Regions from separate parts of the Roseibium sp. RP-7 genome, predicted to be linked through region 3. Evidence: predicted binding sites of a transcription regulator. Region 3 holds the regulator's gene; each other region holds the start of a gene.
The links. Region 3 encodes PhoB, which activates phosphate uptake and scavenging genes when phosphate is short. Its sites were predicted from a motif close to TGTCATNNANCTGTCAT; they were not measured.
Positions count from the first base shown of each region.

Region 1 (7,439 bases), on a different contig from region 3:
ACGCCGCCTTGCGCCTCATACCGCTGCTGCTCCTGGTCAGCGGTATCGGCATGATCGCCATATCCGGTAGCCTTGAAAAGATTGCGAATGGCACATTGCCGGGACTTGCGGCTTTCGCCGGATTGCCACCGGCAGGCCTGCACCATGCCGCGGCGCTTTTGCTTGCAGCACTCATCGGACTGCACGGTCTTGCCGCCCTGTGGCACTGGCAAAGACGAAGTTTCACGGCATAAGAATGGCAATGCAGAAAAGGAAAGGCCCGGCTGCATAAAGCGGCCGGACCTTCGCTCAGGTCTTGGGAGGACCTTTGTCTGAAGTGCCTTAGTTCAGGCGGCTTGCCGGGCCGAGGTCGATCAGTCGGGTTTCACCCGGTGCATCGTCGACACCATCATTGTCGGTGACCAGGATCAGACGACCATCGGCCGTGATCGTCAGGCCTTCCGGCTTGTCGAGAACCCAGCCCTTGCCTTCAGCCAGAGCCGGCAGGATATCCATGGCGTAACGCTTCTGGACCACCGGGAGCTCAGATCCGTAGGCAGCCGGGGTCACCCCCTCCAGGGAGGTCGTGGTGATCTGCTTGATGGCTGCGTCTTCACCACCCTTGTTGTCGCGCTCCAGAATGGCGAACTTGCCGTCGCCCATGGAGACGATTTCCGACAGGCCGACCCAGCCGCCGGCTGCGCTCTTCGGCTTGTCGAGCGGATAGTGAACGAAGCCCCAGGACTTGTCGGCCGGATTGTAGATAGCCAGCTTCACCATGCCCTTCGGGTCGTCTTTCCATTCACGCTGAACGGCGACGGCCACCAGCGTCTTGCCGTCCATTTCGAACTCGGCAACGCCTTCAAAGGAGAAACGTGCGGACTGGGCGTTCAGCTCTTCCGGAAGCGTGATTTCTTCCTGAACCTGACCGTCGGTACCGACTTTCAGCAGCAGGTGCTGCAGTTCCTTGTCCGGATTGCCTTCGGAAGCCAGCCAGAAGCCGCCATCCTTGGAAACAGAGATGCCTTCCAGGTCCAGTTTTGCCTGATTGCCACCTTGAACGGTTGCATAGGCAACGATTTTTGCCGGCTTGGAAGAGATGTCCAGCGTGTAGATGCGGGCGTCGTCATAGAAGCTGTCGCTAACGGCGTAGAGCTTGTTGCCGTCTTCCGGGTCTGCAGCCAGTGCGGACAGTGCGCCCCAGCCGATCGGCGCGCCTTTTTCCGGGTCGGTTTCGGACACGACCATCGGGTAGGACGGAGCGTCCGCACCAAACTTGTAGAGGGAGACCTGCGCGCGAACGTTGTCTTCCGCACTGTCGACCTCGTTGGCAACCACAAACAGGTCACGGCTCGGGATCGCAAGTGAGCCTTCCGGACCGACGTGTGTCGGCAGGAACTGGACGAATTCCGGCTCGGCGCCGGTGTCCTTGTAGACAGCAACGAAGTTGCCGCGTTCGGAATTGACGAAGATCAGCTTTTCACCGCCGAATTCACCAACCGTCACACCTTCCGGCTCGGTGCCCTTCTTGGACGCGCGCTTGGCCGGATAGTGGCCGTTGGCCATGCCAAGGTGTTCCATCTGGTTGCCGCTGTCGAACAGGACCTCGCCCTTGGTGTTCCAGATGGTGAAACCGCGCGAACCGCCTTCGTAGTCGCCTTCGTTGGCGGTCACGAAACGCTCGTCGTCGATCCAGGCAACCGCATCCGGCTCACGCTTGACGTTTTCGGTTGAACCGGAGGCATCGCTCATGCGCGCCTTGGACACCGGAATGTTTTCAGCCGAAGCCGTACCGGCGGAAAAATGGCTGACAACTTCACCGGAGGCCAGATCGACCACGGCGATATGGTTGTTTTCCTGCAGCGTGACGACAACCTGGTTCTGGGAGTTGATCGAAACGAACTCCGGCTCCGGATCGGTCGGTGCGACTTCTGCAAGACCCGTCAGGTCGACAATGCGGACCGCGTCACAGTTGGTCGGCGTGCCGGTTTCGTCCAGATCGAAGATCGCGAGATGGCCGGCCGGCATCTGCGGGATCACGCCGTCGTTCAGATCTTCGTCGCGCTCGTTCTCGATGGCGATCGCAACGAACTTGCCGTCCGGAGAGATGGCAACGCTGTCCGGCTGACCCTTGGCATCGCACTTCGCGGTGATACCAAGACCGTCGAGAGCGATCACGGCCAGATGGCCGGACGCATTGACGTAGTCTTCGGACGTGTTGACGCCGGCATAGGCGAATGTTTCGCCGACGGCGACCGAAGTCGGCTCACCACCAAGCGCGGTGCGGCCCATCGGCTGCAGGTTCAGCGGGTTGGCCGCATTGACGAAAACAATGGCTTCGCCCGGGCTGTCGGTGAAGACGAGCGTGCGGCCGTCCTTCGTGGCGTAGATGATTTCGGCAACGGTTTCGGTGGCCTGATCCACGCCTTCCGGCAGGGTCTTGTAGACCGGGAATGTGTTGATACGCTCGAAATACTCTGCCTGTGCTGCCGACACGGCGCCAAGGCCGAACAGGACTGAAAGGCTGACACCTTTTAAAAAGCGCCCACGAAGGTCCGCCATTGCACTCGCTCCCACAAAATATCGGGTTGATGGTGCGCGCAAGCTAGTGGCCCTGATTACAATATCGGTGACAGTTGCATGAAGCTTTCATGACAACACCCAGCAAGCCTTGAATTTGCATTTCGAGCACTTACATCATATCAAGGCCGGGCGGTGATCTCCGCCACCTCCATCTTCCAGACTTTCCCGCATTTGTGCCTCCGGCGCATTTTTCATCGGATTTTCCAATGCAGATCGGTTTTGTCCGCTCCGCCATTGTGCTGGGGCTTCTCGCTGCTGTCGGTCCATTTGCCATCGACCTCTATCTGCCCGCCATGCCGGAAATCGTGCAGGCATTGCAGACGGACGACGCTGCGGTTCATATGACCTTCACGGTCTATTTCATCGCTTTCGGGTTAGCCCAGTTGATCTACGGTCCGCTGGCAGACCGGTTTGGACGCAAGCTGCCCGCCTTCCTGGGCCTGATCGTCTTCCTCATCGGATCGGTCATGTGCGCGACTGCGGTCGACGTTTCAGCCCTGACATTCGGCCGTTTCGTGCAGGCGCTTGGTGCCGGCGCGCCGATGGTCATCGTGCGGGCCGTGGTCCGCGACCTCCACACCGGACCAAAGGCGACCAGGCTGATGGCTCTGGTGATGCTGGTCTTCAGCGTTTCGCCGATGCTGGCACCGCTCGCCGGCAGCCTGATCATCCAGTTCGGCAGTTGGCGCCTGATCTTTGTGGCCCTGGGCGTGATTTCCCTTCTCGCCATGCTGCAAATGGCCTTCCTGCTGCCCGAAACGCTACCGGCCGAGCGCCGGGGCAAGATCGACCCGACGGCAATGCTGCGCAGCGCCATCTACCTGATGCGTGACAGCAGGTTCATGGGTCTGACGCTGATCGGTGGCTTCTCGCTGGCGAGTTTCTTCGTCTTCATCGCCGCAGCGCCGCTGGTCTACATGACCCAGTACCAGTTGACGCCGACAGCCTTCAGCCTTGTTTTCGCGCTGAACGCGATCGGCTTCTTTGCGTCTTCCCAGTTTGCCGCCTCGCTTGGTGAGCGCTTCGGCATGGGCAGAGTTGCATTGAGGGCCGTCAGCGGATTTGCGGCAGCCAACGTTCTGCTGGTCATTCTTGTGTGGAGCGGCATCGACGACCTGCCGGTTCTGATGGCGCTCTTCTTCATCGGCAACACCTGCCTCGGACAGGTCATTGCTCCGGTGATGGTCATGGCGCTGGAAGAACATGGCGAACATGCCGGCATGGCATCCTCCCTCGGGGGCACCTTCCAGATGGTTGCCGGTGGCGTGATGATCCTCGTCTGCAGCCCGTTCTTCGACCGGACAGCTTTGCCATTGGTTGGCGCGGTTGCCGCCTGTGCGCTCATCGCCCTGGTCATCGCACTGCTGACCCTGCGCACGTCGCGTGAGGGCCAGGCAGTCGCCTGACGCGACAACCTTGAAACCAGTCCGCCGGAGAAGCGTTACACGTGCTCTTCGGCGGACTGCCCGATCTGATCGAGTTTCTTCTGCAGGGACAGACGGTCGAGCGAAGACATCGGCAGGCTCACGAAAACCGAGATCCGGTTGCTGAGCATCCGGAAGGCATCGTTGAATGCGACCGCCCGTTCGCTGTCGCTTCCTGCAACCGCTGCGGGGTCTGGCAGCCCCCAATGAGCGGACATCGGCTGCCCGGGCCAGACAGGGCAGGTTTCCTTGGCCGCATTGTCGCAAACGGTAAAGACGAAATCCATGACCGGGGCATCCGGCACAGCGAACTCGGCCCAGTCCTTCGAGCGCAGCCCATCCGTCTTGAAATTGAGCTTGCTGAGCAAGGCAAGTGCTTCCGGACGCACGGCGCCAGCCGGTTGTGACCCGGCAGAAAACGCCCTGAAGCGGCCCTGCCCGTCCCGGTTCAGGATCGCCTCCGCCATGATCGACCGGGCGGAATTGCCAGTGCACAGGAAAAGCACGTTGTAGACATCGCCGGACATTTGATCCCCCTTGACCTCAACAGGTCTCTCCGCAGGCAATCGTCTCGATGACCTGCGCACAAAGTTCCGGATGACCACCACAGCAATCGGCCATCAGAAACGTCAGCAACTCACGTATGCCGTCAAGGTCCGCGAAGTACCGGATCGACCGCCCCTCGCGTTCATTGCGGACCAGCCCGGACTGAAGCAGAACAGCAAGGTTCGCCGACATGGTGTTCTGCCGAACGTCCAGCGCCTCACCGATCTCGCCTGCAGTCATTCCTGCCTCACCAGCCCGGATTAGCAGCCGGAAGACTTCCAGTCTGGTTTTCTGGCTGAGCGCCCCAAAAGCGCTCAGCGCATCTTTTATATCCATAATTCATGATATTTCGATTCATCAGCAACAGGCAAGTCTTTTTTCCCGATCGGGCGCAACATCTCGGACACGGCCCGGTCTGGTTCGTAACCGTCATTTTCAGCAAGTCGCTTGCAACCGGCCTTCAGAGCTGCTGACCTGCCTGGGAAACCGCGCGGGGCAGATGATGAAAACACTGAAAAATCCTTTCCTCGGCAAAGGCCTTCCCGAGCAATGCGGGCTTGCGGATGGATCCGTGTCGCAGGACGTCGCCGGAGCAGAGAACCTTTTTCGGAAATGCCCGCGTGCGGATGAAACCCCGCTGCTTATGGCGAACGACCTCGCGGCCGATCTTGCTATCGAGAACCTTGCCCTCAAGGACGAACGGCAGCGCATGGGCCTTGGCAGCTTCAAGGCACTTGGCGCTGCCTATGCGATCGCCAAACTGGCTGACCAGCGCGTCCGGGACGGGCTTGCCCCCTTTCATTCCTCCGCACTCAACGGCATGACCTTTGTCTGTGCGAGTGCCGGGAACCACGGCATGTCCCTTGCCGCAGGCGCTCCGCTGTTTGGTGCCAAGGCTGTCGTCTTCGTTGCCGATACTGTTCCAAGCGCCTTTGAGGCCCGCCTCAAGGCCCGGGGCGCTGATGTTGTCCGGGCCGGAGCCACCTATGAAGACAGCATGACGGAAGCCCAGAGGCGCGCCGAGGCCGAAGGCTGGACCTTGCTGCCGGACAGCACCTGGCCTGGCATGACCGCCGCCGGACACGACGTCATGGAGGGCTATCTTGTGATGGCCGCGGAAATTGCCCGGCAGATCAAGACACCGCCCACGCATGTCTTCCTGCAGGCGGGTGTCGGCGGACTTGCCGCCGCCTGTGCCGTCGGCGCGCGCCTGACCTGGGGCCGCGATGTCACCATCGTCGTGGTGGAGCCAGAATACGCACCCGCCCTTATGGCCAGCATCGAAGCCGGAAAGCCCGTCACGGCGCCCGGTCCGGTGTCGAACATGGGCCGGTTAGACTGTAAGGAACCCTCGCATCTGGCGCTGAAGTACCTGGCCAGGGAAGCCGATTTCTTCGTGACCGTTTCCGACAGCGAAGCGGCTGAAACGGTCGACTGGCTGGGCAACAACGGCATTGCGACGACGCCATCCGGTGCGGGCGGTATCACAGCCGTTCGACACGCAGGTGGCGGGGCATCGACCCTCGGCCTCGGACCGGAAGCCCGGGTGCTCTGCTATCTTTCCGAAGGACCGGAAGATGTCTGAACAGGATTTTCCTGAAGACGAATTTGCCGCGCGCACGCAAGCAGCCCAAAAATCCATGCTTTCCCAGGGCATCGACGCGCTGTTTTTCACGACCGAAGCCGAAATGCGCTATTTCACCGGGTTCCGGACCCTGTTCTGGCAGAGCCCCACGCGACCCTGGTTCCTCGTGGTGCCGGTAAACGGCAAGCCGATTGCGGTCATTCCGCAGATCGGCGCGCACCTGATGGCAAGTACCTGGATTGACGATATCCGGGTGTTTTCCGCCCCGCACCCCGTCGATGACGGCATCGCCCTGCTCGCGGACACCCTCAAGGGCTTCACGAAAATCGCCATGCCGATGGGGCGGGAAAGCGTGCTTCGCATGCCTCTTCGCGACTTTCAGCGCCTTCGAGATCTCACAAACGACGCTGAATATCTGGATGGAACCGGCCTGATCCAGAGCCTCAGGATGGTGAAATCTGAACGTGAAATTGCTCTCCTGCGCGAGATTTGCGGTATCGGCTCGGAAGCATTTGCCAAGGCACCGGCGCTTTTTCACTCCGGCCAACCGCTCAACGAGGTTTTCCGGTCCTTCCGGATCGAACTTCTGAAGCAAGGTGCGGACGATGTGCCTTATCTGGTCGGCGGAGCCGGACAGGACGGCTACGGCGATGTCATTTCTCCCCCCTCGGCCCGCCCCCTACAGGAAGGGGACGTCCTGATGCTTGATACGGGCGCAACCAAAAGCGGATATTTCTGCGATTTTGACCGCAATTTTGCGATCGGCCGGGCCAGTGATGCCGTCAGATCCGCCCATGAAACACTTGTCCGGGCCGTTGAGGCAGCTGCCGAAATTGCCCGCCCGGGCCGCACCTGTGCCGATCTATTCCAGGCCATGGCCAAGGTGCTGGACCAGGGCGAAGGTGACGTCGGCCGGCTCGGCCACGGGCTTGGCATGCAACTTACCGAAGCGCCCAGCCTGACCGGCTTCGACGAGACCCCACTTCGAGAAAACATGGTGCTGACACTGGAGCCGAGCCTCTCGCTCGGCCCAGGCAGGATGATGGTTCACGAGGAAAACATTGTCATTCGAGACGGATCACCCGAATTCCTGACCGTGCCGGCAGGGCCGGACATTCCTGTTATCACCCGCTAGAACACCTGGAACCGCGGCATGAAACTTTCCTTCGACTGCGACAAGGGCTCGGCAACAAAAGCGGCTTTCGGCCTGATCTTGCTGTCGGTTGACGAAACTATCGAGAGCGAGTTCCGGCCTCTCTTTGATCAGGAAGGCGTCTCGCTGCTTCACGCCAGAATCGAGAGCGCTTCCGAAGTCACCTCCG
Region 1 is NZ_JBRKQA010000003.1:116,855-124,293, forward strand. It holds gene ACVDG9_RS23275 (cytochrome b/b6 domain-containing protein) at 1-233, shown strand, start outside; gene ACVDG9_RS23280 (esterase-like activity of phytase family protein) at 322-2,541, opposite strand; gene ACVDG9_RS23285 (multidrug effflux MFS transporter) at 2,769-3,968, shown strand; gene ACVDG9_RS23290 (arsenate reductase ArsC) at 4,004-4,513, opposite strand; gene ACVDG9_RS23295 (ArsR/SmtB family transcription factor) at 4,530-4,868, opposite strand; gene ACVDG9_RS23300 (pyridoxal-phosphate dependent enzyme) at 5,035-6,117, shown strand; gene ACVDG9_RS23305 (M24 family metallopeptidase) at 6,110-7,252, shown strand; gene ACVDG9_RS23310 (maleate cis-trans isomerase family protein) at 7,271-7,439, shown strand, end outside.
Region 1: ACVDG9_RS23280 (esterase-like activity of phytase family protein) is a predicted target of PhoB. The motif match lies at 2,620-2,636, and genes of this name have one in related genera.

Region 2 (7,439 bases), 810 kb from region 3:
CCGAAGATGTTGACCAGGATGCCCTTCACGTTCGGATCGGAGGTGATGATCTTGAACGCGGCCGTCACCTTCTCCTTGGAAGCGCCACCGCCAACATCGAGGAAGTTGGCCGGCTCGGCGCCGTAGAGCTTGATGATGTCCATGGTCGCCATGGCAAGGCCGGCACCGTTGACCATGCAGCCGATGTCACCGTCGAGAGCGACATAGGCGAGGTCATACTTGGAGGCCTCGATTTCCTTGTCGTCTTCCTCGGTGACGTCGCGCAGCTCCATGATGTCCGGATGACGGAACAGGGCGTTGCCGTCGAAGGAAACCTTGGCATCCAGTACGCGGAGGCGGCCGTCCTTCATGACGATCAGCGGGTTGACTTCCAGAAGGCTCATGTCCTTCTCGACGAAAGCCGTGTGCAGGATCGGGAACAGCTTCATGCCGTCTTCGCGCGCCGCACCGGTCAGTTCCAGCGCGTCGCACAGCTTGGCGGCATCGGCTTCGGTCACACCGGTTTCCGGATCGATCGGCAGGGTGACGATCTTTTCGGGGGTTTCTTCGGCCACCGCTTCAATGTCCATGCCACCTTCGGTGGAGACAACGAAAGCCGGGCGGCCAACGGTCCGGTCGACCAGAATGGAGAGGTAAAGCTCACGCTCGATGTCGGCGCCGTCTTCGATGTAGAGACGGTTGACCACCTTGCCGGCGGCACCGGTCTGTTTGGTGACCAGCGTGTTGCCGAGCATTTCCTTGGCGTTGGACGTGACTTCGTCCAGCGAGAAAGCCAGACGGACACCGCCCTTGGCATCAGCGGACAGTTCCTTGAACTTGCCCTTGCCGCGGCCACCTGCGTGGATCTGCGACTTCACGACCCAGAGCGGGCCCGGAAGGCTCTTGGCGGCTGCTTCGGCTTCGTCGGCGGAGAAGATGGCAACGCCTTCGGCCACCGGTGCACCGTATTCCTTCAGAACGGCCTTGGCCTGGTATTCATGAATGTTCATGTGTTTCCCCCGTTGTCGGAGGACCGTTCTTCCCGGCAGGAAGAACGGCCGCAAATTCCCTTAGGCGGGCCCGGTTCAGGCGAGCGCCGGCTGAATTTTCTTGCAGGCCTCGACCAGACCGTCGACGGAAGCGACAGACTTGTCGAAGTTGGCCTTTTCGTCGCCCTGCAGGTCGATCTCGATGATGCGCTCGACGCCATCGGCGCCGATCACGACCGGAACGCCCACATAGGTGTCCTTCAGGCCGTACTGGCCGTCGAGAGCAGCAGCACACGGCAGAACGCGCTTCTTGTCCTTCAGGTAGCTTTCGGCCATTGCGATGGCGGAAGCCGCCGGAGCGTAGAAAGCGGAGCCGGTCTTCAGGAGGCCGACGATCTCCGCGCCGCCGTCACGAGTGCGCTGGACGATTTCTTCCAGACGCTCGGCAGTGCACCAGCCCATCTTGACCAGGTCAGTAAGCGGGATGCCGGCAACGGTGGAGTAGCGGGTCAGCGGCACCATGGTGTCGCCGTGGCCGCCGAGAACGAATGCGGTCACATCTTCGATGGAGACGTTGAACTCGTCTGCCAGGAAGTAACGGAAACGGGCGCTATCAAGTACGCCTGCCATGCCGACGACCTTGTTCTTCGGCAGACCGGAGAACTTCTGCAGGGCCCAGACCATCGCGTCGAGCGGGTTGGTGATGCAGATGACGAATGCGTTCGGGGCATACTTTGCGATGCCGGCGCCAACCTGCTCCATAACCTTCAGGTTGATTTCCAGAAGGTCGTCGCGGCTCATGCCGGGTTTACGCGGAACACCGGCGGTAACGATGACAACGTCCGAGCCTTCGATGGCTTCGTAGCTGTTGGCACCCGCCATTTTGGCATCGAAGCCATCGACCGGGGAGGACTCGGCCAGGTCGAGCGCCTTACCCTGCGGAACACCTTCCGCGATGTCGAAGAGCACGATGTCTCCCAGTTCCTTCAAACCTGCCAGATGTGCGAGCGTGCCGCCGATCTGACCAGAGCCGATCAAGGCAATCTTGTTCCGCGCCATTTCGAAAGTTTCCCTTTACGTAAGATGGAACTCCATGCCATCCTCTGATGACTGAGGATGGCACTACTCCCTTTGATCCGCCCGCGCAACCTCGCCAAAAGAATATTGCGCGATGCCGGACAAATTTTCTCAGATCTTCCCGTCTGCATAATTCACCTATAGGGAATGCAGACCTATGCGTGCACTTGCCGTCTTTCTCCCGCAAGGTACGCCTCGGACCGCATCTCGATCAACCGGGAGGCTGTCCGGTCGAATTCGAAGGCTTCCGTGCCGTCCTCGCCGACGTATAGATCCTGCGGCTCGGCCTCAGCCGATACCACCAGCTTGATGCCGTTATCGTAAAGCGTATCGATCAGATTGATGAAGCGCTTGGCTTCGTTGCGCCGCGCCTTGGACAGCACGGGCACGTTGTCCAGAAACACCGTGCCGAAGGCATGAGCGATGCGCAGATAATCACTTGCCCCCAACGGCTGCATGCACAGGTCGTCGAAGGTGAACCTGGCCGCTCCGGCCGCGACACAGGGAACGGCGATCTTGCGGCCCTTGTTCTCCAGCTCTTCGGAATGCGGTGTCATGCCGTGCGTCAGCTTGGCAAAGAGCTCATCCATCTGGGCGTTTGCACTCTCGCCCAGAGGCGTGACATAGACCGGCGCACCAGCAAGCTTCTCCAGCCGGTAATCCGTCGGACTGTCCAGATGCAGCACTTCCACCTTGGAGGTCAGCATCTTGATGAAGGGCAGGAACAGCTGGCGGTTGAGCCCGTCCTTGTAGAGGAGAGACGGCTCGACGTTGGACGTGGCGACAACGATGACGCCGCGCTCGAAAAGCTGGGTGAACAGGCGGCCGAGGATCATGGCATCGGCGATGTCGGTCACCGAGAACTCATCAAACAGCAGCAGCCGCGTTTCTTCGGCAATCTGGCTCGCCACAGGCGGGATCGGATCGTCACCCTTGACCTCGCCGCGCTTGTGCGCCTGGCGGTGGGCATGAATGCGCTCGTGCACGTCGGTCATGAACTCGTGGAAATGCACACGCCTTTTGCGGCGGATGACCGTGACCTCGTAAAAGAGGTCCATCAGCATCGTCTTGCCGCGCCCGACACCGCCCCACATGTACAGCCCCTGTACGGAGGCCCAGAGCTGGTTCTTCTTGTTGGCGAACAGCCAGCCAAGTGAACTTTTCTTGGAGGCCAGGCGGGTTTCGGCAAGACGGGTGTTCAGGAGATCGAGCTGTCGCACCGCCTCCCGTTGCACGGGGTCTTCCTTGATCTCACCCGACGCGATGAGCGCGTCGTAGCGGGCGCTCAGGGCGCGGTTGACCGGCAGTTCCATCTTCAAGGGTGCTGCTCCCTCCATGAGAATTCATGGGGTCTTGGACGTATCTATTTGCACGGCGGAATAAGGTCAAAACGTCGCAGATGCAAGTCATGATATGGTTGCATACGATCACACATTCTTACGTATTTGTTTTTCAACCGTTTGAAATTTAAGGATTTCAGACCTCATGTCCATTCCGTTGCTCCCACATAATCCGGACTGGTTTCGCCAGGCTGACCTGCTGGTCGACGACCTCGGACATCTCCTGGGAGCAAGGACCCTGCGCCTGGACCATGTCGGGTCCACGGCCGTCCCTGGGCTGATTGCCAAACCCAAACTTCATATCGATGTAACGCTGGCTCCCGGATTTTCACCGGCTGCACTCAGCAACGACCTTCTGCTGTATGGCTACCATGATCTCGGCGCCCGCTTCCGGGAAGACGAAGTGCAAATGACCCGGCCAGCCGGACCAGCCCCCCGGTCGAACGAGAGGGAAAATCACGAGCTGATTATCGCGCATCGGCTGTGTCTGTGTGCATCCGATTGCCCCTCACCTGATCAGCGGCGCCAGTTTCGCGACGCCTTGCGCGGCGATGCCAGCCTTGCCGGGCGCTATGCCGTGTTGAAACGGGACCTTGCCCTCAAGGCCGGTTCGAACCCCGACTGGGAAACATACAATTCCGGCAAGACATCCTTCATCGAAGGCGTGCTCTCAGGGGAAGGTATGCGACTGATCCAGCGATGACGCTCCTTCCGGCCCCGCCATCACTGCCCCCATTGACGGAACACCGCACCCAGCAGCCTGGTTCGCAATTCACTGATAATGGGCAGAAAAACACAGGCCAAGCCTTGAGGAACTCGAAACAGGAAGGCAGCACGCCCTCTGAACAAACAGCGCCCGCAACCGGTGGGAGGGTTACGGGCGCAGGGCACAGGGAGGGGTCCTGTGCGGGAGGAACGCAATCATGAACGCCCAAACGGCTCGGCCTGACTGGACCCGGCCATCATGCCTGTGCCCGGCTGAGCGCAAAAAGCACTCAGACAACACTTAGCGCAGGTAAAGGGCCGTCTTGCGACCGTTCTGGACTTCCTGAAGATAGAGCAGCTGGGCAACCAGATAACACTCGGACTGGTCGTCCAGATTGGCCTTGCGGCCACGACCGTCGGTCAGCAGCCAGGCATTGCCGGACTTGACCACATCGCATTCGATTGGTGCGGCGGCATCGAAACCGGCCTTCTTGAACAGCTCCGTACCGACACGGCTGCCGGTATCGTCGTCCAGACCCTTCATCGCCATGCGCAGGCTGCGATAGGCCTTGTGAACCGACAAGGTTGCGACGATGGCAGTGACGACTTCGTCGCCTTCCATGGCCGCAAAGCGCACAACGCCGCCTTCCTGCGGAATGATGGAATTGGAACAGGGTGTGCGCTGGACATCGCCAAGCGTGGTCCATTCGGAGCGCAACGTTACGGTTGCAGGCTGACGAAGGGCCGCCATTTCCTTGGTGAGCCGCTTTTCTGCAGTTTTTTGCGGATTCTTGGCGGTCCGATCCATACGGGCGGACACCCCGGCCACGGTTCCGCCGATGCGCAACCGGCGGAAGACGATGACATCGCGCATGAGATCGGTTCGCTCTACCCGCCAGCCGGCATCAAGCCAGGCGTTCTGGTGAACGAGACTGCCGCCGGAATTTGCCCACCATGTCCGGTGTTCCCGGGCGCTCTTGGGCAGCGACGAGCCTATGATATCTTCGACTTCGTTCAGCTTGGCCGCCCAGACAACATCTTCCAGTCGTGCCAAGTGTTCCCGCAGTGGTTCATATTTTGACATTTGCACAGCCTTTCCGGTAGCTATGCAAATATACACCTATAGCGCGAGCTGTCCAGCATAAATACGGAGGGGCCTTAACGGTACAGCGAGATCGGCGATCCGGTAGAGGTCTGACCGTTGAACTGGCCGGAAGCGCTGGAGTAAAGCTGTGCAACGATCAGGCCGGTGCCGTCCTTCAGAACCACCTGATTGCCACTCAGATCCCATGCAGAGATCCCGGACAGTACAGGCGAAGCACAACCTCTGGTATTTGCACGGTAGCCGCCGGACCATGTTGTCAGCGTCATGAAGGCCATGCAGTTGTCGCCAGCGGAGGTGATTTTCCAGCCACCCAGAAGGTCTGTCCGGCCAACTTCCTTGGCATCGGCAGGCGCTGCAACCGGGTTGCTGGCCAGGTCGGTCGGCTGAGCCGACGGATCGTTGAGACCGCCGGCCGGCGCGTTGGGATCAAGCGGTGCAAGCTGTCCCGAGCCTACGGGTGTAGTCGGGGTCGCCGGCAGCGGTTCGGCATAATTCCGGCCTCCGGACAATCTCTGGCAACCAGCTGCCAGGACCACCAGGCCGACGATCAAAACAAACTTTCCCGCGCGCATCATGACGAATCAATCCCTCACCTTCGTCCCAATATGGGAGCAACTCTTAGCCCACAATTTGTCGAAAATCCAAAATCCTGAGAATCGACCGTTTTCTGATCGCTCAGGCAACCCGGTTCGAGACGACTTTGCCTGCTGTTTTTGGCGGCTCCACAAGCCTGTCGATCGCCTCCGCAATCTTCTCGAAATAAGTGGCGCAGGCACCAAAACCATCCGGAAAAGGCGGTTTTGCGGCAATGTTCCACCAATGACTCGATGTCGTGGTCTTCCACTGCGGCGGCAGGGCTACCGGCACCTGGTCAGCGAGATAGACGACCCTGTCGGGAATTTCAGCATGCGGCATCAGGAAAATGTCGATCGGCTTGGGCGCAAGCCCTTTGGCATCAATTCCCCGTGCTGACAGTATCCGGCGCACATGCCGGCTCAGTTCCTGGGAAGGAGCCACACCTGCGGAGAACGCCCGCATCAGACCACCTGCCCGAAAATTCAGATAGGCTTCGGCCAGGGGCGACAGCAGGCTGTTGTCCGGACAGACGAACAGAACGGTTGTTTTCGACAAGGGGCATTCCTTCGCGGCTGCAGCCCATGCCAATCACGTCATGGGCGGCCTCCCCCTAGCGCCGGGACGGGAAGACTTTATGACAAACCCGGGGCAACATCGAAAATCATGAGGATATCTTCCACGAGCCTGATAGATATGCGCACAAACGCTCGCGTGCAGCCCGGTGCCCCGCTGCAGCCTCATTCCGGGTATTCGCGCAAGACCTGCAACACGTTCCTGAGGAGCCCACATGCCCGTCGCCTTCTGGTGTGTCCTTGCCGCCGCCATCCTGCCGCTGCTTTCCGTCTTTCCGGCAAAACTGGACAAGTCCTTCGACAACGCCCGCCCACGTGACCCGGACTATTGGCGAGACGGTTTCCGCGCCCGCGCACAGGGGGCACAGGCGAATGGCTTCGAGGCATTTCCCCTGTTTGCGGTTGCCGTTTTCGTTGGCCTCAACCAGGGCGGCGACCCGCACTGGATCGACAGGCTCGCCGTGCTTTTCGTGTTACTGAGGATCATTTATATCGGCTGCTACTGGGCCGACCGCGCCTCGCCGCGCTCGCTTGCCTGGGCAGCCTCCTTCTTGACATCGCTGGCAATTTTCACCAGTTCCCTATGGAGCTGAGCCGCCGATGGGCGGATTCCGATCCTGAAATTCGTACAACGATCATTTGCACCAAGAGGCTGATTTCGTTAACGATGCATCGGAGTGAGGCAGTAATCTCGTGGGCAGAGGTGCATTGTGCGGACGACCGACCAGACGACAGACACCTTGCCGACGCGCCGTCAGGCCGCGGCACAGAGGCAGATTTCTGAGCAGCATATCGTCGACCTTCTGATTGCCGAACGGGGCAAGCTGGTGATGGCCAGCCCGTGGTGGCCCTTCATCAGACCCTTCGCTCACAAGATCCTTCGCTACAAGTCCGCCGTCGAAATGGCCGACACCATTGCGCAGATGGAAGCGCTGGAGGTTTTTGCCCATTTGAGCGGATTGCTGTCGCTTGACGTCACCACGCTTGGCCTTGAACGGGTTCCGCAGGAAGGCCCCGTCGTTCTGGTGTCCAACCACCCGACCGGCATTGCCGACGGCATCGTCCTTTATGATGCGATCAAGTCCCGCCGGAACGA
Region 2 is NZ_JBRKQA010000001.1:361,665-369,103, reverse strand. It holds gene sucC (ADP-forming succinate--CoA ligase subunit beta) at 1-989, opposite strand, end outside; gene mdh (malate dehydrogenase) at 1,065-2,027, opposite strand; gene zapE (cell division protein ZapE) at 2,201-3,358, opposite strand; gene ACVDG9_RS01630 (GrpB family protein) at 3,531-4,088, shown strand; gene ACVDG9_RS01625 (DUF7662 domain-containing protein) at 4,392-5,174, opposite strand; gene ACVDG9_RS01620 (protease inhibitor Inh/omp19 family protein) at 5,249-5,770, opposite strand; gene ACVDG9_RS01615 (arsenate-mycothiol transferase ArsC) at 5,871-6,326, opposite strand; gene ACVDG9_RS01610 (MAPEG family protein) at 6,559-6,936, shown strand; gene ACVDG9_RS01605 (lysophospholipid acyltransferase family protein) at 7,054-7,439, shown strand, end outside.
Region 2: ACVDG9_RS01615 (arsenate-mycothiol transferase ArsC) is a predicted target of PhoB. The motif match lies at 6,395-6,411, and genes of this name have one in related genera.

Region 3 (7,439 bases):
TTCTGCAGCATCGAAGGTTGCGCAGGCGCGGATTGCGTCGGGTGACTTGAAGTCGACGACCAGCATGGACACCGGCCCCTTCGTCTGCGTCTGCAGCGTGAAGCGACCGTCGAATTTCAGCGACGTGCCCAAGAGGCTGGTCAGAACGATCGCTTCCGCCAGCAGGCGCGAGACCGGTTCCGGATAGGCATGCCGGTCAAGAATTTTTTCCAGGACAGGACCAAGCGCGACCGCACGGCCGCGCACGTCGAGCCCTTCCACGGCAAAGGGCCGGACAGCGTCCAGCCCTGCAGGCGTAATGCCCAGTTCATCAAGATTAAGTGCCACTTGGCTTGCCTTATGCTGCGCCGAAGCACCAGGCCAGAATGCCCTTTTGGGCATGGAGCCGGTTTTCGGCTTCGTCAAACACAACGGAGTTGGGACCGTCCATGACGTCCGAGGTGACTTCCTCACCCCGGTGGGCCGGCAGGCAATGCATGAACAGGGCGTCCTGGTTTGCCTCAGCCATCAGGCGTTTGTTGACCTGATAGGCGCTGAGGAGGTTGTGACGCGATTCCGCATCGTCATCACCCATGGACACCCAGCAGTCGGTCACGACACAGTCGGTCCCCTTGACTGCCTCATATGGGTCCGTCGTGACCTGAATGGAACCACCCTTGGCACGAGCAGTTTCAATCAGGTCCATCGGCGGCGCCAGTTCGCCCGGCGTCGCGATGCGCAATTCGAAATCGAAGCGCGGCGCGGCATGAATCCAGGAAGCCAGCACGTTGTTGCTGTCACCGGTCCAGGCAACGCTCTTGCCCTTGATCGAACCGCGATGCTCTTCAAAGGTCAACAGATCCGCCATGATCTGACAGGGATGCGAGAGCTTGGTCAGACCGTTGATCACCGGCACTGTCGCATTGTCGGCAAGTTCACGCAGATCGTTGTGATCGAGGATGCGGATCATGATCGCGTCGACGAAGCGCGACAGAACCTGCGCCGTATCGGCGATTGTCTCTCCGCGGCCGAGCTGCATTTCCGCACCGGTCAGCATCAAGGTCTCGCCGCCAAGCTCGCGCATGCCGACATCGAAGGAAATGCGCGTACGGGTCGACGGTTGTTCGAAGATCATGGCCAGCACCTTGCCGGCCAGAGGACCCTGGCCGCGATGCACGCCGTTACGGCTCGACTTGATCTTCCGGCTGGTGTCCAGGATGGCGCGCAGTTCGTCGCCTTCGAAGTCCGTCAGATCCAGAAAGTTCCGGTAGGTTCCGTTTGCGGTCATCAGGCCGCTCCTTCCGCCAATTTCGCTTCCATGGCGACAGCAGCCTGTTCCAGGCGCTCGACAGCAATGGAAATTTCCTCTTCGCTCATGGTCAGCGGCGGCATGATGCGCACCACGTTATCGCCGGCAGGAACTGCCAGAAGACCGGCTTCACGGGCTGCAAGCACATAATCTGCCACCGGCACCACGCATTTCAGACCGAGCATCAGGCCGTTGCCGCGCACTTCCGCCAGAACGTCCGGATGACTATCCACCAGTCCGGCCAGCTTCTGCTTGAAGCTGAGCCCCTTCTGACGGACACCTTCCAGGAACCCGTCTTCCAGAACGACGTCCAGAACGGCATTGCCGACTGCCATGGCCAGCGGATTGCCGCCAAAGGTGGTGCCATGGGTCCCGGGGGACAGCGCCGCTGCCGTTTCTGCCGTTGCAAGACATGCGCCCATCGGGAACCCGCCGCCGATACCCTTGGCGATTGCCATCAGGTCCGGCTCCACGCCCGTCCACTGGTGAGCGAACAGCTTGCCGGTCCGTCCGACACCGGTCTGGATCTCGTCGAAGATCAGCAGAATGCCGTTGTCATCACAGATCTTGCGCAGCGCACGCAGGAAATCGGCCGGAATTTCGCGGATACCGCCCTCGCCCTGCACGGGCTCGATCGCGATCGCGGCCGTTTGCGGACCGATGGCATCTTTCAGCGCATCCAGGTCTCCTGCCGGCACCTGGTCGAAACCGGGAGCCTTCGGGCCAAAGCCTTCAAGATATTTCGCCTGGCCGCCAGCCGCGATGGTCGCGATGGTCCGGCCATGGAAGGCGCCTTCGAAGGTCACGATGTGGAACCGCTCGGGGTTGCCGTTGTCATAATGATAACGGCGCGCGCATTTGATGGCAGCTTCCATCGCTTCCGCGCCGGAATTCACGAACAACACCTTGTCGGCAAAGGTTTCCGCGCACAGGCGCTGCGCCAGCCGTTCGCCATCCGGGATCTGGTGCAGGTTGGAGGTATGCCACAGCTTGGCTGCCTGATCCTGCAACGCCTTGACCAGATGCGGATGGGCATGACCGAGTGCGTTGACCGCGATGCCGGAACCGCAATCGAGGAATCGTCGGCCATCGGTGGTAACCAGCCAGACGCCTTCCCCATGATCGAAAGAAAGGTTCGATCTTGCGTAATTTCCGAATAGTGCAGTCGCGGACATAACCTCGTTTGTCTCCTTTAAACGCCCCTGCTGTCCCCTGCGTCGCCCCGACGCCGGGCCGTCACCTTAAAAAGATGCCGAAGGGCCAAAACGCAACGTGCCGCCCCGATGAGGCGGCACGCAGCGGCTTTCTTATACACTGCCGGTACCATGCACTGTCAATGGAAATGGCGCACAAGACATTTCATGTGCCGCGGAGGGCGGATTTCATAAAATTCTCAATGACCTCGCCATAATTGGGGAAAAGTCGTTTCATCCCCAACTGGTTTGGGTCGAGTGGTTGCCTGACAAATTAACGTTATTGTAACCTCTCAGCAATCAGACACGAGATCTCGTGAGGCAAATCACCAAGAGGCACTAGATCTGCCAGCATTAAGCGTGCTTGCGCATGCTTAACACGGGGTTAATGGCCGCAGGACGGTCAAACTAAAGGGTGCGGCAATGAGTTGGACAAACGAACGAGTTGAGCTTCTCAAAAAGCTTTGGGGCGACGGCTTGAGCGCAAGCCAGATCGCAGGCGAACTGGGTGGTGTTACCCGTAACGCCGTGATCGGCAAGGTGCACCGCCTTGGCCTGTCCGGCCGCGCCAAGTCCACCTCTTCAAGCGCCAAGCCGCGCCGGCCGCGCACCGCAGCTCCTGCAACGGGTGCAGCGCCGAAGAAACCGACGACTTCACATCCGCAGTCGATCGGCGCGACGGCCCTGAAAGCAGACATCTCGCCTGCACCAGTGGTGGCCGCCAAGCCGCGCGTAGAGCCGATTGCAGAGCTCGTTCCGATCTCGCAGCGGGCTACCATCCTGACGCTGACCGAGCGGACCTGCAAATGGCCGATTGGCGACCCGGCGACCGACGACTTCTACTTCTGCGGCCGCCAGTCCGATGCCGGCGTCCCCTACTGCGCTCATCACTGCAAGATCGCGTATCAGCCGGTCGCCGACCGCCGCCGCGATCGCAAGACGATGGCTCAGGCAGGCTGATAGCCTCGCACCTAACCAATTCATGAGAAAGCCCGCCGATTTGGCGGGCTTTTTTTTGTTTGGGCCTTCCATTGACCAGATGCCCGACCCCGAACAGTGACCTCCCACGGCTTGTTCTCGGCACCGCTCCATGCCGTTTCCGTTCCATCAAAACATACCTTGTTTGACCGCTCCGCCACGACAGGGACCGAAGGATCAGCCCCGACACCGACACAACTGATGGGGTGGTCGCAGAAGAGAACCTTGCTCCGCGAAAGGCACATAACCGTTGAGAAACAAAAAGCCCGCTTGAAAGCGGGCTCCTTAATTCCATTCTGCAAGTTGCCCTCAGGCAGTGGCAGAGGTGAACTGGTCATTGAAGGCGTATCCGGCACCACGGACGGTACGGATAGGATCCTTTGCCTTGCCCTTGTTCAGAGCCTTGCGCAAGCGACCGACGTGAACATCGACAGTGCGTTCGTCCACGTAGACATCGTGACCCCAGACCCCATCCAGCAGTTGTTCGCGGGAGAAGACACGGCCAGGCGATGTCATCAGGAATTCCAGCAGGCGGAATTCCGTCGGCCCCAGGTGTATTTCCTTGGTGTTGCGGCGAACGCGGTGCGTTTCGCGATCCAGTTCGATATCGCCGGACCGCAACATGCTGGACACCACTTCCGGGCTTGCCCGGCGCAGGATGGCGCGCACGCGGGCCATCAATTCCGGTACCGAGAAGGGCTTGACCACGTAGTCGTCGGCACCGGTCGACAGGCCGCGGATGCGCTCTGCTTCCTCACCGCGTGCCGTCAGCATGATGACCGGCAGGCGTTCGGTATCCTCGCGCGCCCGCAGGCGGCGGCACAGTTCAATTCCGGACAGGCCCGGCAGCATCCAGTCGAGCAGCAACAGATCCGGCAGGCTTTCCCGCAGGCGGATTTCCGCCTCGTCACCCCGGACACAGGACTCGACCGAGTACCCTTCCGCTTCCAAATTGTATCTCAATAGAAGGCTGAGCGGTTCTTCGTCTTCAACGATGAGCACCTTCGGCATACATCTCGCTCCAATTACCGCAACCGGCGCCGAAGCGCCGGCCGTTAAGATCTTCTGCAAATCCGACGATTATCGGCGGGTCAGACCGCGCCTGTTTCGTCGACCTTTGCCCGGTCTTCCGGCAAACGCTCGCCCGTGACCATGTAGTAGACGTTCTCGGCGATGTTCGTCGCGTGATCGCCGATGCGCTCGATGTTCTTTGCGCAGAACAAGAGATGGACGCACTGGGTAATGACCCGCGGGTCTTCCATCATGTAGGTCAGGAGTTCGCGAAAGATCGACGTGTAGATCGCGTCGACTTCGGCGTCGGCTTCCTGAACCCGGCGGGCGGCTTCCGCATCCTTGCGGGCGTAGGCATCCAGCACCTGCTTGAGCTGCGAAAGAGCGAGTTCCGTCATGTGCTCCACACCGATCGCGAGCTTCTTGGACTGCAAGTCGCTGTCGATGGCGATGACGCGCTTGGCAACGTTCTTGGCAAGATCGCCAACACGCTCCAGGTCATTGGCAATGCGCGTTGCGGCGGTGATTTCACGCAGGTCCTGCCCCATCGGCTGGCGGCGGACGATCAGCTCGATCAGCTTCACTTCAAGTTCGTTGTAAAGGCTGTCCAGACGGACATCGCCCTTGATCGTCGCCTTGGCAAGCTCCAGATCCTGCGACACCAGAGCGGACACCGCATCGGCGAAAGCCTTTTCGGCAATACCACCCATTTCGGCAACCTTGCCGGCCATGGCCGTCAGTTCGTCATCGTAAGCCGAGACTGTATGTTCAGACATCCTGTGTCCCCTTCAGAAACCTAAAAAATGCTTAGCCGAAGCGGCCCGTAATATAGTCCTGCGTACGCTTGTCCTTCGGATTGGTAAAGATGTCCTCCGTCAGACCTTCCTCCACCAAAACACCCAGGTGAAAGAACGCGGTACGCTGAGACACACGGGCAGCCTGCTGCATCGAGTGGGTCACGATCACGATGGTGAAGTTTTCCCGCAGTTCGTCGATCAGCTCTTCCACCTTCGCGGTAGCGATGGGGTCGAGCGCCGAGCACGGTTCGTCCATCAGGATCACTTCCGGGCTGACGGCAATCGCACGGGCAATGCACAGACGCTGTTGCTGACCGCCCGACATGCCGGTGCCCGGCTCGTCCAGACGGTTCTTGACTTCTTCCCAAAGCCCGGCCTTCTGCAGGCTGGAGGCAACGATTTCATCAAGCTCGGACTTGTTGCGGGCCAGACCATGGATCCGCGGACCGTACGCAATGTTGTCGTAGATCGATTTGGGAAACGGGTTCGGCTTCTGGAAAACCATGCCGACCTTGGCGCGCAGCTGTACGGGATCGACCTTGGGATCGTAGATGTCCTCACCGTCGATCTTGATCGACCCTTCCACACGGCAGATGTCGATGGTGTCGTTCATGCGGTTGATCGTCCGCAGGAACGTCGACTTGCCACATCCGGAGGGACCGATGAAGGCAGTCACGGACCGCGGCTGGATCTCGATGTCCACGTCCTTGATGGCGTGGGTATCGCCATAATAGACCTGCACCTTGTTCGCGGAAATTTTGCTGTCGGTCATGGTTTTCGCCTGTTCAAAATTCGGCATCTCGTTCATCGGAGCAATCCTTACCAGCGGCGTTCAAACCTGCGGCGCAGGATGATAGCGATAATGTTCATGGTCATGAGGAAGACCAGCAGCACGATGATCCCGCCCCAAGCGCGTTCATAGAAAGCCGGGTCGGCGCGTTTCGCCCACTCGTAGATCTGGGCCGGCATGGCCGAGTTCGGAGAGAAGAAACCGGCAGCCACACCGTCCGGGAAATTGGAGGCGATGAAACCGACCATCCCGATCAGCAGCAGCGGAGCGGTTTCCCCAAGCGCCTGTGCCAGACCGATGATCGTGCCGGTCAGAATTCCAGGCATTGCCAGCGGCAGGACATGGTGGAAGATCGACTGCATCTTGGAGGCGCCAATACCAAGGGCCGCATCGCGGATGCTCGGCGGAACGGCCTTCAAGGAGGCGCGGGTGGAGATGATGATCGTGGGCAGTGTCATCAGCGTCAGCACCAGACCACCGACCAGTGGTGCGGATTGCGGCAGATGCATGAACTGGATGAACACCGCCAGACCGAGAATACCGAACACGATCGACGGAACGGCGGCCAGGTTGGAGATATTCACCTCGATCAGATCGGTGAACTTGTTCTGCGGAGCGAACTCTTCCAGGTAGATGGAAGCGGCCACGCCGATCGGCAGCGACAGGAACAGCACCACCAGCATCATGAACAGCGACCCGATCATGGACGCCCCGATGCCGGCCTGCTCCGGACGGCTGTCGGAAGCATCGGTTCCGGTGATGAAGGCCCAGTTGAAGCGTTTCTCCAGAATGCCGGCGGACTGCATCTGGTCAGCCAGATCCAGGTGTGCGGCATCCAGGTTCTTGTCTTCGGCAAGATCCTCGCGCTTGACGCGGCCCTTCAGGTAGCCGTCGACACGGGATGAGGCGATCAGCTCGAAGGTTACCGTCGTGCCGATCTTGTCCGGGTTGGCAAGTGCATAGTCACGAACCGTTGCGGCAGCCCCTGAGGAGAACAGCTTCTGCAGGTCCTTTGCCGACATGTCGGTGGTGATGTTGAGACCGGCAAGTTCCTTGGCAAAGGCGTCGTCAATGATGGCCCGATACTTGGAGGTCTTGACCACCGACTTTTCCGCTTCGGCAATCTGCTCCTGATTGAGCGGGACATCCACCTTCAGGAACGTCTGGCTGAAGGCGCCAAGGCCGTTGGACAGGATTGCCCACAACAGCGCGACGAGGAAGAACAGGCCGATGCCGATGGCAATGATGCCGTAGAGCTTGAAGCGCGCTTCAGCGGCGTTGCGCTTTCTGGTCAGCGGATCGAGTTCGAGGATCGACGTGGTCTTGTGCGGGGTCGGAGCACTGGTCTTGCCCGACGGTGGCGTAAGGGTCGTGTCGGTCAT
Region 3 is NZ_JBRKQA010000001.1:1,170,996-1,178,434, reverse strand. It holds gene ACVDG9_RS05375 (Hsp33 family molecular chaperone) at 1-327, opposite strand, end outside; gene argF (ornithine carbamoyltransferase) at 338-1,267, opposite strand; gene ACVDG9_RS05365 (aspartate aminotransferase family protein) at 1,267-2,463, opposite strand; gene ACVDG9_RS05360 (GcrA family cell cycle regulator) at 2,905-3,441, shown strand; gene phoB (phosphate regulon transcriptional regulator PhoB) at 3,769-4,470, opposite strand; gene phoU (phosphate signaling complex protein PhoU) at 4,551-5,246, opposite strand; gene pstB (phosphate ABC transporter ATP-binding protein PstB) at 5,278-6,039, opposite strand; gene pstA (phosphate ABC transporter permease PstA) at 6,087-7,439, opposite strand; gene pstC (phosphate ABC transporter permease subunit PstC) at 7,439-7,439, opposite strand, start outside.

Region 4 (7,439 bases), 1.0 Mb from region 3:
TGCTTCCTTGAGCAGTTCCCTGGCTTTCTCCGGATTGTATTCGAAGGTGGTTAGCTCCGGCTGGTACAATTCGCCGAATTCCGCAAGCGTGTGCGTGGACGGAACCACGGCCTTGCCACCCCACAGGGCTTCGTTCAGCGTGTCACGGTCGATGGCGAGCGACAGGGCCTGACGGATGCGGGCATCCTTCAGTTTCGGATGGTTCACATTCATGATCATGACGTGGAAGAGGGCAGTGGCGCTGCCGGCGGCCTTCATGTCCGGATCGTTCTCGATCAGCTGAAGCTGGTCAGGTGCGATGTTGGTGACGATGTCGGCTTCACCTGTTTTCAGGGCCGTGATGCGTGAAGCAGTCTCCGGCATATGCCGGACAGTGACCTTGTCGAGCGGTGCCTTTTCGCCCCAGAAGTCGTCAAAACGTTCCCAGACCACTGTTTCGCCCGGCACGAATTCGGCAACCTTGTATGGGCCTGTGCCGACCGGCTTCAGGGAAAAGGCTTCAAAGTCGTCATGCTCAAGCTTGTCCGGGTCGCCTGCAAGGCTCTTGGTGTAAGCTTCCGGAATGATCATGACCTGCTGCAGGTTCAGCAGTGTTTCCCAAAGAGGCTCCGGGCGCTTTGCATGGATGCGCACGGTGAGATCGTCGACCTTCTCGGCCTTCTCGAAGTTTTCAAGACGGTCCCGGGCACGCACCTGATAGGGTGGGAAGTCGGCCTGATACATCCGGTTCAGCGAGAACACGACATCGTCGGCAGTCATGTCGGCACCATTGTGGAACTTCACGCCTTCACGCAGTTTCAGTTCCATGATCGTCGGTTCGACAAGTTTCCACTCTGTCGCAAGGCCAGGCTGCCATTCAGTGTCGGTGGTGTCGTGGTTCTTTGCGATCAGCGTATCGAACGCGTTGTAGTAGAACTGTGAGCCGACATTAGAGTGATCGCGACCCGGATCGAGGTAGCTGGACACGTTGGCTGCACCAACGGTGAGTTCTGTTGCGAAGGCACTTGTCGCCATGAGCGAAGCAAGAGCGGTGGTTGCCAGTAGTTTGGTCATATCGAGCCTCCAAGGCTGCTAGGGTGGAGCGTTGGCCGTTCCGGCTTCTGTGGTTGGGTTCGGTCAGCGGGACCTGAGACGGACATCCGCCTTGTCGCGCAGCCAGTCGCCAAGGATCTGGACTGCGAATGTGAGGAGCAGGATCACCATCGCGGGGGCGAGAACGATCCAGGGGGCCGTCGGCAGATAGTCGCGGCCGATGCCGACCATCGATCCGAGCGTTGCGGTTGGCGGTTGAACGCCGAGACCGAGGAAAGACAGGGTCGATTCCAGGATGACGATGTTGGAAAAGTTCAGTGTGAACTGGACGACGATCGGCGAGACGACATTGGGCAGGATGTGCCTCACCGCAATCCGGAGCGGCGTAGCACCTGCTGCACGTGCCGCTTCGACAAAGGGCATCTGGATCAGCTTCTTCACTTCACCACGCACGATCCGCGTGTATTGCTCCCACCCGTAGACACCGAGCACGAGGATCATCACGTCCAGGGATGAGCCCATGACTGCCAGAATGAGAAGGGCAATCAGGGTGAAGGGAATGGCGATCTGCGCGTCGACCAGGCCCATGATGACCTCTTCGAAAACACCGCCGATGATGCCGGCCATCAGACCCAATGTACCGCCGATCAGTAGACCGATAACGGCTCCCGCAAGGGCGAGTGCGAAGGTCAGCCGCAGACCGTAGATGCAGCGGGAGAAGATATCCCGGCCGAGTTCGTCGGTGCCGAAATAGAAGCCGTCCTTGTAGCGTTCGAACCCGATTGGCGGACGCAGCCGGGAAATGAGACTTTGGGCATTCGGGTCGAAGGGGGCAACCCAGGGGGCGGCAAGTGCCGTCACGACCAGGATCAGGCCGATGAGAAGCGCAATCCGGACAATCCAGTTCGCATCCGACCAGATCGGCAGACGGTATGTTCTTGTGCCGGTATTACGCGGCGAAGACAGGTTGTGCGTTGCTTCGGTCATGCGCTTATCCCTTGGCAAGGCGGATGCGCGGATCCGCGAAGGCGTAGGCGATGTCGACCACTGCGTTGATCACGATGACCGCGACAGCGACGGACAGGACACCGAACTGGAGGACGGGGTAGTCACGCAGGATGGCGGACCGGACGAGGAGATCGCCGATACCGGGCCATGCGAAGATCGATTCCACGACAACGCTACCCGCCGCCGCGAGGCTGGCGATCTGTAGTCCGACCACGGAAAGCAGCGTGATCGACGCGTTGCGCAGTCCGTGCTTCAGGATGACGATCCACTCCGGCAGGCCCTTGGCACGGGCTGTGCGCATGTAGTCCTGGCTGAGCACGTCCAGCATGGCGTTGCGGGTGAAGCGGGTGATCGCCGCAACCAGCGTGCCGGAAATGGCAAGCGTCGGCATGATGAAATGCAGCGCCGTCCCATCACCGATGACGGGAAGCCAGTTGAGCGTGTAGGCAAAGATCAGCACCAGCAGGATGCCGATGATGAAGGACGGCACGGCATATCCGAGAAAGGCGATCACCATCACCACGCTGCCGATGATGCTGGTGCGGTAGATGGCGGCCAGAATGCCAAGCGGTATGGACACTATCAGCGTGAAGCAGACGGCGCTCAGCAGCAGTTTCAAGGATGGCCAGGCACGTTCGAGAACGATTTCCGAAACCGGCCGCCTTTCCAGGAAGGACAGTCCGAACTCGCCCGAAAACACCGAGCTGAGATAGCGCCAGTACTGAGTGCCGATGGATGAATCCAGACCGTAGTAAGCGATCAGGAGGGCCCGGTCTTCCTTGGTGATGCCTTCGCCGAGAACGAAGTCGACCGGATTTCCGGAAAGCCTGGTGGCGAAGAAGACGAGCGTCACGATGAGGAACAGGGTGATCGCCATCCGCAAGAGGGTTCGCAGAACGTAGGTCAGCATGCGCTCGCCTCCACTGACGACGGGTGAGCGAGCGGTAACTTGTCTTCCACCGGAGCGCCGTTCGCGAGCGGCGAGGGCGTTGCGACGAGGTGAATGAAATCGAGACCGGCAAGGGTTGCCGCCGCACCGTCGGTCGCGGCGTTGTCGCCCACAAAGACAGCCTCGCTCGCCGGAACGCCCGCAGCTTCGAGTGCCGCGCCGATGAGGAACGGCTGAGGTTTGCCGATAACCCTTGGCGCGATCTCCGGACAGCACGCCTTGAAGGCTGCAAGCAGGGAGCCGGTTTCCGGCACCGGGCGACCGTCCGCATTCGGGTGGGAAAGATCCGGATTGGTCACGACCAGCTCTGCGCCTTGCTCCAGCAGTCGCAAGGCCTTTTCCAGTCCGGTCAGGGTGAACTTTGTATCCCGGGCAAGCAGGACGACGTCTGTCCGATCGTTTGCGCGCTCAAGGCCGAGCTCTGTTGCAAGAGCGTGAAGCGGCTGTTCGGCAATTACATGGATGCGCGCGCCCGGACGTTCCGCTGCGATCGTGCGCACAGCCAGCTCACCTGCAAGAAAGATGCTTTCCTGCGGCAAAGGCAGGCCGATTGCGTTCAGTTTTGCCGATAGCGTGACGCATGTGTCGGCCGAGTTGTTCGAAACGATCGATACCCTTTTGCCGGCAGCCCGGACAAAATCTTCTGCGCCCGGCAATGCTCGTCCGGCGGCTATCAGGCAACCGTCCATATCGCACAGGATTGCGGCATAACCGTCAACCTCCGCGGCGCCAAGCCATTGAATTGTTGTTGTTTTGCGAGCCCGCATTGCGAAGTCCATATCTGTCCGGTTGCCTTTCGGTACCACCGATTGGCATTTAGGATCCGCCGGTACGGCAGGCGGATTGTTCTGGTCAGGAAGGGCCGTGCTCCGTTGGCGTGGCCCGCTGAAATCGCAATCAAATTGTCGTCACTCTGTGACGCTGCCGTAACAGAGCGAACCTATGGTTTGAGGTGATCAAACCTTTGGCTTTGCTAATCGGAGAAAACCTGGAATGACACTTTCCCTGTCGCGCATTCGGGCCGTGAACGCGGTCGCGTCCGGAGGCTCATATGCTGCAGCGGCACGGGCGCTGAAGATTTCGCAGCCGGCCGTCGCGCGTCATGTGAAAGACCTTGAAGCGGAATTCGGCGTACGCCTGTTCGACCGGAAAAACGGTGTCTTGTCGCCAACCCCCCTGTGCAACGAGCTATGCGACGTCGCCGAACGAATGGCAGAAGCCGAACGCGCAGCAACACGGCTTTTGACCCGCCACAACACCTTGCTGAATGGTCGTTTGAAAATCGGATTGGGAAATTCGATGCCGGGCATGGCGTTGATCGCGCAGTTTCTCAAGCGGCATCCGGGCATCGAAATCGCGGTGGAAACAGGTTCGCATGAGCGGATCACGCGGGCAGTGCTGACCCGCGAAGTCGACATCGGTGTGCTGCCGGATGTGCCTGCGGATGGCCGTTTCCGGCGTGCCTTGCTTGCAAGGCAAAATGTCGTTGCCATCGTCCATCCCGACAGTCCGCTTTCCCGGGAGGCGGCCGTGACCTGCGAACGGCTGATGGCCGAACCCCTGATTTTCCGGACAAGGGGATCCTCCACCCAACGGGTGGTCGACAGGGCCTTTCGTTCTGCCGGGTTCGAGCCTTCGCCTCTTTTGACACTGGACACCCGTGACGCGGTTTATGAAGCCGTGGTCAATGGCCTCGGGGTCGGTTTCATGTGGCGATTCGGAACCGGGCGAACCGATGTCGTTCACCGGGTTCCGGTCTCGGACATGCAACGCCAATACGAGGAAGTGGTTTTCTCGCTCGGCGACGAGCGCAGCATGCTGTTCGACGTTTTCTTTTCCGCCGTGGAAAGCTTCCGCACGGAGGCGGACGTCATTCTGGACCACTAGCAGGCGCGGAGACGCCTAGGCGGTGATCGCCTCTGCAAGACGCACAGCGGACGCCACACCATCAATGATGGGTACCTTGAATTGCGCCGTCAGGTCGGCGGCCAGATCCGCCATGCCGGCGCAACCGAGTGCGATTGCGCCGATGCCGTCCAGTCTCAGAGCGGCCTGGATTTCCGCCTCGATCTTGTGCCGGGCATCGCTCTCGGGGTTTTCCAGTTCGAGAACCGGTACGTCCGATGCACGCACCCTGACACATCGGGCGGCAAGGCCGGTGCGCTGCAGGTTCTCTTCCAGCACCGGTACGGAGACGGACAAGGTGGTAACCACCGAGAACCGTTCGGCCGCCACGGAGGCAACATGGTAGGCCGCCTCGCCGATGCCAACCACCGGGACGCGGGATTTCGCCTTCAGTTCCCACAGGCCGGTATCGTCGAAACATGCGATGATGACCGCGCTTATGCTTGGGTCGGTCTTCAGCGAGCGCTCGAAGAGATCGAACAGGCCGGGCAGGGCAGCCTCGCCATCCGCTGGCCCCTGAATGGCTGCCGGTCCCTCCAGTGGATTGATGGCCGTAATCCGGCTGAAGGGACCAGCTGCGGCGCGAGCAGCCGCCGCGATCTTCTGCGTCATTGAAGCCGTGGAATTCGGATTGATGACGAGGATGTGTATGTCGCGCATGTAAGGCCCTAGACCATGCCCTTTCCGGCATCCGAGCCGTGCCGTGACCTGCGTTTGTTCAGGATGACGACAATGGCCAGGAACAGGCCGATGATGCCGAAGGAGAAGGCGGTTGTCAGAGTGCCGAGAGCAAAGATCACCGGCGTCGTGACGTTTGTTGTCATGCCGTAGATTTCCAGCGGCAGCGTGTTGTAGCTGCCGGCCGTCAGAAGCGTGCGGGCAAACTCGTCATAGGACAGGGTGAAACCGAACAGGGCGACCCCGATCAGCATCGGCGCGATTATCGGCAGCACGACATGACGGACAGTCTGCCAGGCGCTTGCGCCCTGGTCGCGTGCGGCCTCCTCGTAGGATTTGTCGAAACGGTTGAAAACCGCGAACATGATCAATAGGCCGAAGGGCAAGGTCCACGTCAGCTGCGCGCCGAAGCCCGAGGTCGACCAATGCACGGCAAGGCCGGACTGGGAGAAGATCAGGCCGACGCCAAGCGAAACCAGGATCGACGGGATCACCAGCGAGGTGATGATCAGATAGAAGATCGCACCGGACCCGGGAAACCGCTTGCGGAAGGCAAGGCCGCCCATGACGGAGACAACGACCGTTGTCACCATGACCATGAGGCCAAGCACGAGCGAGCGCGAGAAACTGCCCCAGATATCACCTACCGCCTGTTGTTCGAACAGGTCGTGGAACCAGTGTAGCGAGACGCCGCGCATCGGGAAGGTCAGCCCGCCCTGCGGTCCCTGAAAACTCAGGATCGCGATGGTGACTGTCGGGCCATAGAGGAAAACCAGGAAAAGGCCAAAGAACGCGGCAAGCGCATAAAAGGAGCGGGAACGTTTTTCCATGATCAGAGCTCCTTCCGGATGTCGACGAAGCGCAGCAGGATCGAGATCACCAGAAGCACCGTGATCAGCAGGATGACCGCTGTTGCCGCGGCAGAGGGATATTGCAAAAGCGCGATGTCGTTGGAGATCAACCTGCCGACATTGGCCTTCTGGCTGCCGGACATGAAGCGCACGGTAATGAAGTCGCCCATCACCAGCGTGACGACAAAAATGGAACCGATCATGATGCCGGGTTTGGTCAGCGGAATGATGACGTTGGTGAGTGTCTGCAGACCGGTGGCACCATTGTCATAGGCTGCCTCGATCAGCGAGCGGTCGATACGCATCATGGTGTTGAAGATCGGGACCACCATGAACAGCGTGTAGAGGTGGACAAAGGCCAGGATCACCGAAAAATCGGAAAAGAGCAGCCAATCCAGCGGCTCGTCAATGACGCCCATCGAGATCAACGTGGAATTGGCGATGCCGTTGCGGCCCAGGAACGGGATCCAGGAAATCATGCGGATGATGTTGGATGTCCAGAACGGGATCGTGCACAACAGAAACAGAACGATCTGCCAGGTCAGTGTGCGCACGTGAAAGGCGAGGAAATAGGCAACGGTAAATCCGATCACCAGTGTGATCGCCCAGGTGATCAGCGCGTATTTCACCGTGTTGAAGAACACCTGGTAGGTCACTGGAGACGTCAGCAGGAATTCGTAGTTGTCGAACTGGAAGGCCGGGTAGATCGAGAATTCCGTCGCTCCCCAGAAACTCACCACGACGATCATGGCAATCGGCAGAACCAGGAAGAAGAACAGCACCAGCGCCAGAGGCAGCGACAGTAGCCAGCCGGTCATGGCATCGGGCAGGCGACTGAGGCTGAAGGGAGCCTTTGCACGAGCTTTCGCAGCCGGGGCCACGCTGGAAATGGACTGTGTCTGATCCGTCATGAAGGTCGGGTCCGGTAAGTAGAGAAGGCGGGTGTCATGCTCGCCCCGGGTGTCTTGAAGTGCCCGGGAAAAGTTTCCCGGGCACCAGTGTGTCGGCTCAGCCTC
Region 4 is NZ_JBRKQA010000001.1:2,184,063-2,191,501, forward strand. It holds gene ACVDG9_RS09955 (ABC transporter substrate-binding protein) at 1-1,053, opposite strand, end outside; gene ACVDG9_RS09960 (ABC transporter permease) at 1,117-2,019, opposite strand; gene ACVDG9_RS09965 (ABC transporter permease) at 2,024-2,950, opposite strand; gene ACVDG9_RS09970 (HAD-IIA family hydrolase) at 2,944-3,756, opposite strand; gene ACVDG9_RS09975 (LysR family transcriptional regulator) at 3,983-4,876, shown strand; gene ACVDG9_RS09980 (aspartate/glutamate racemase family protein) at 4,892-5,554, opposite strand; gene ACVDG9_RS09985 (ABC transporter permease) at 5,563-6,402, opposite strand; gene ACVDG9_RS09990 (ABC transporter permease) at 6,405-7,334, opposite strand; gene ACVDG9_RS09995 (ABC transporter substrate-binding protein) at 7,438-7,439, opposite strand, start outside.
Region 4: ACVDG9_RS09970 (HAD-IIA family hydrolase) is a predicted target of PhoB. The motif match lies at 3,893-3,909, and genes of this name have one in related genera.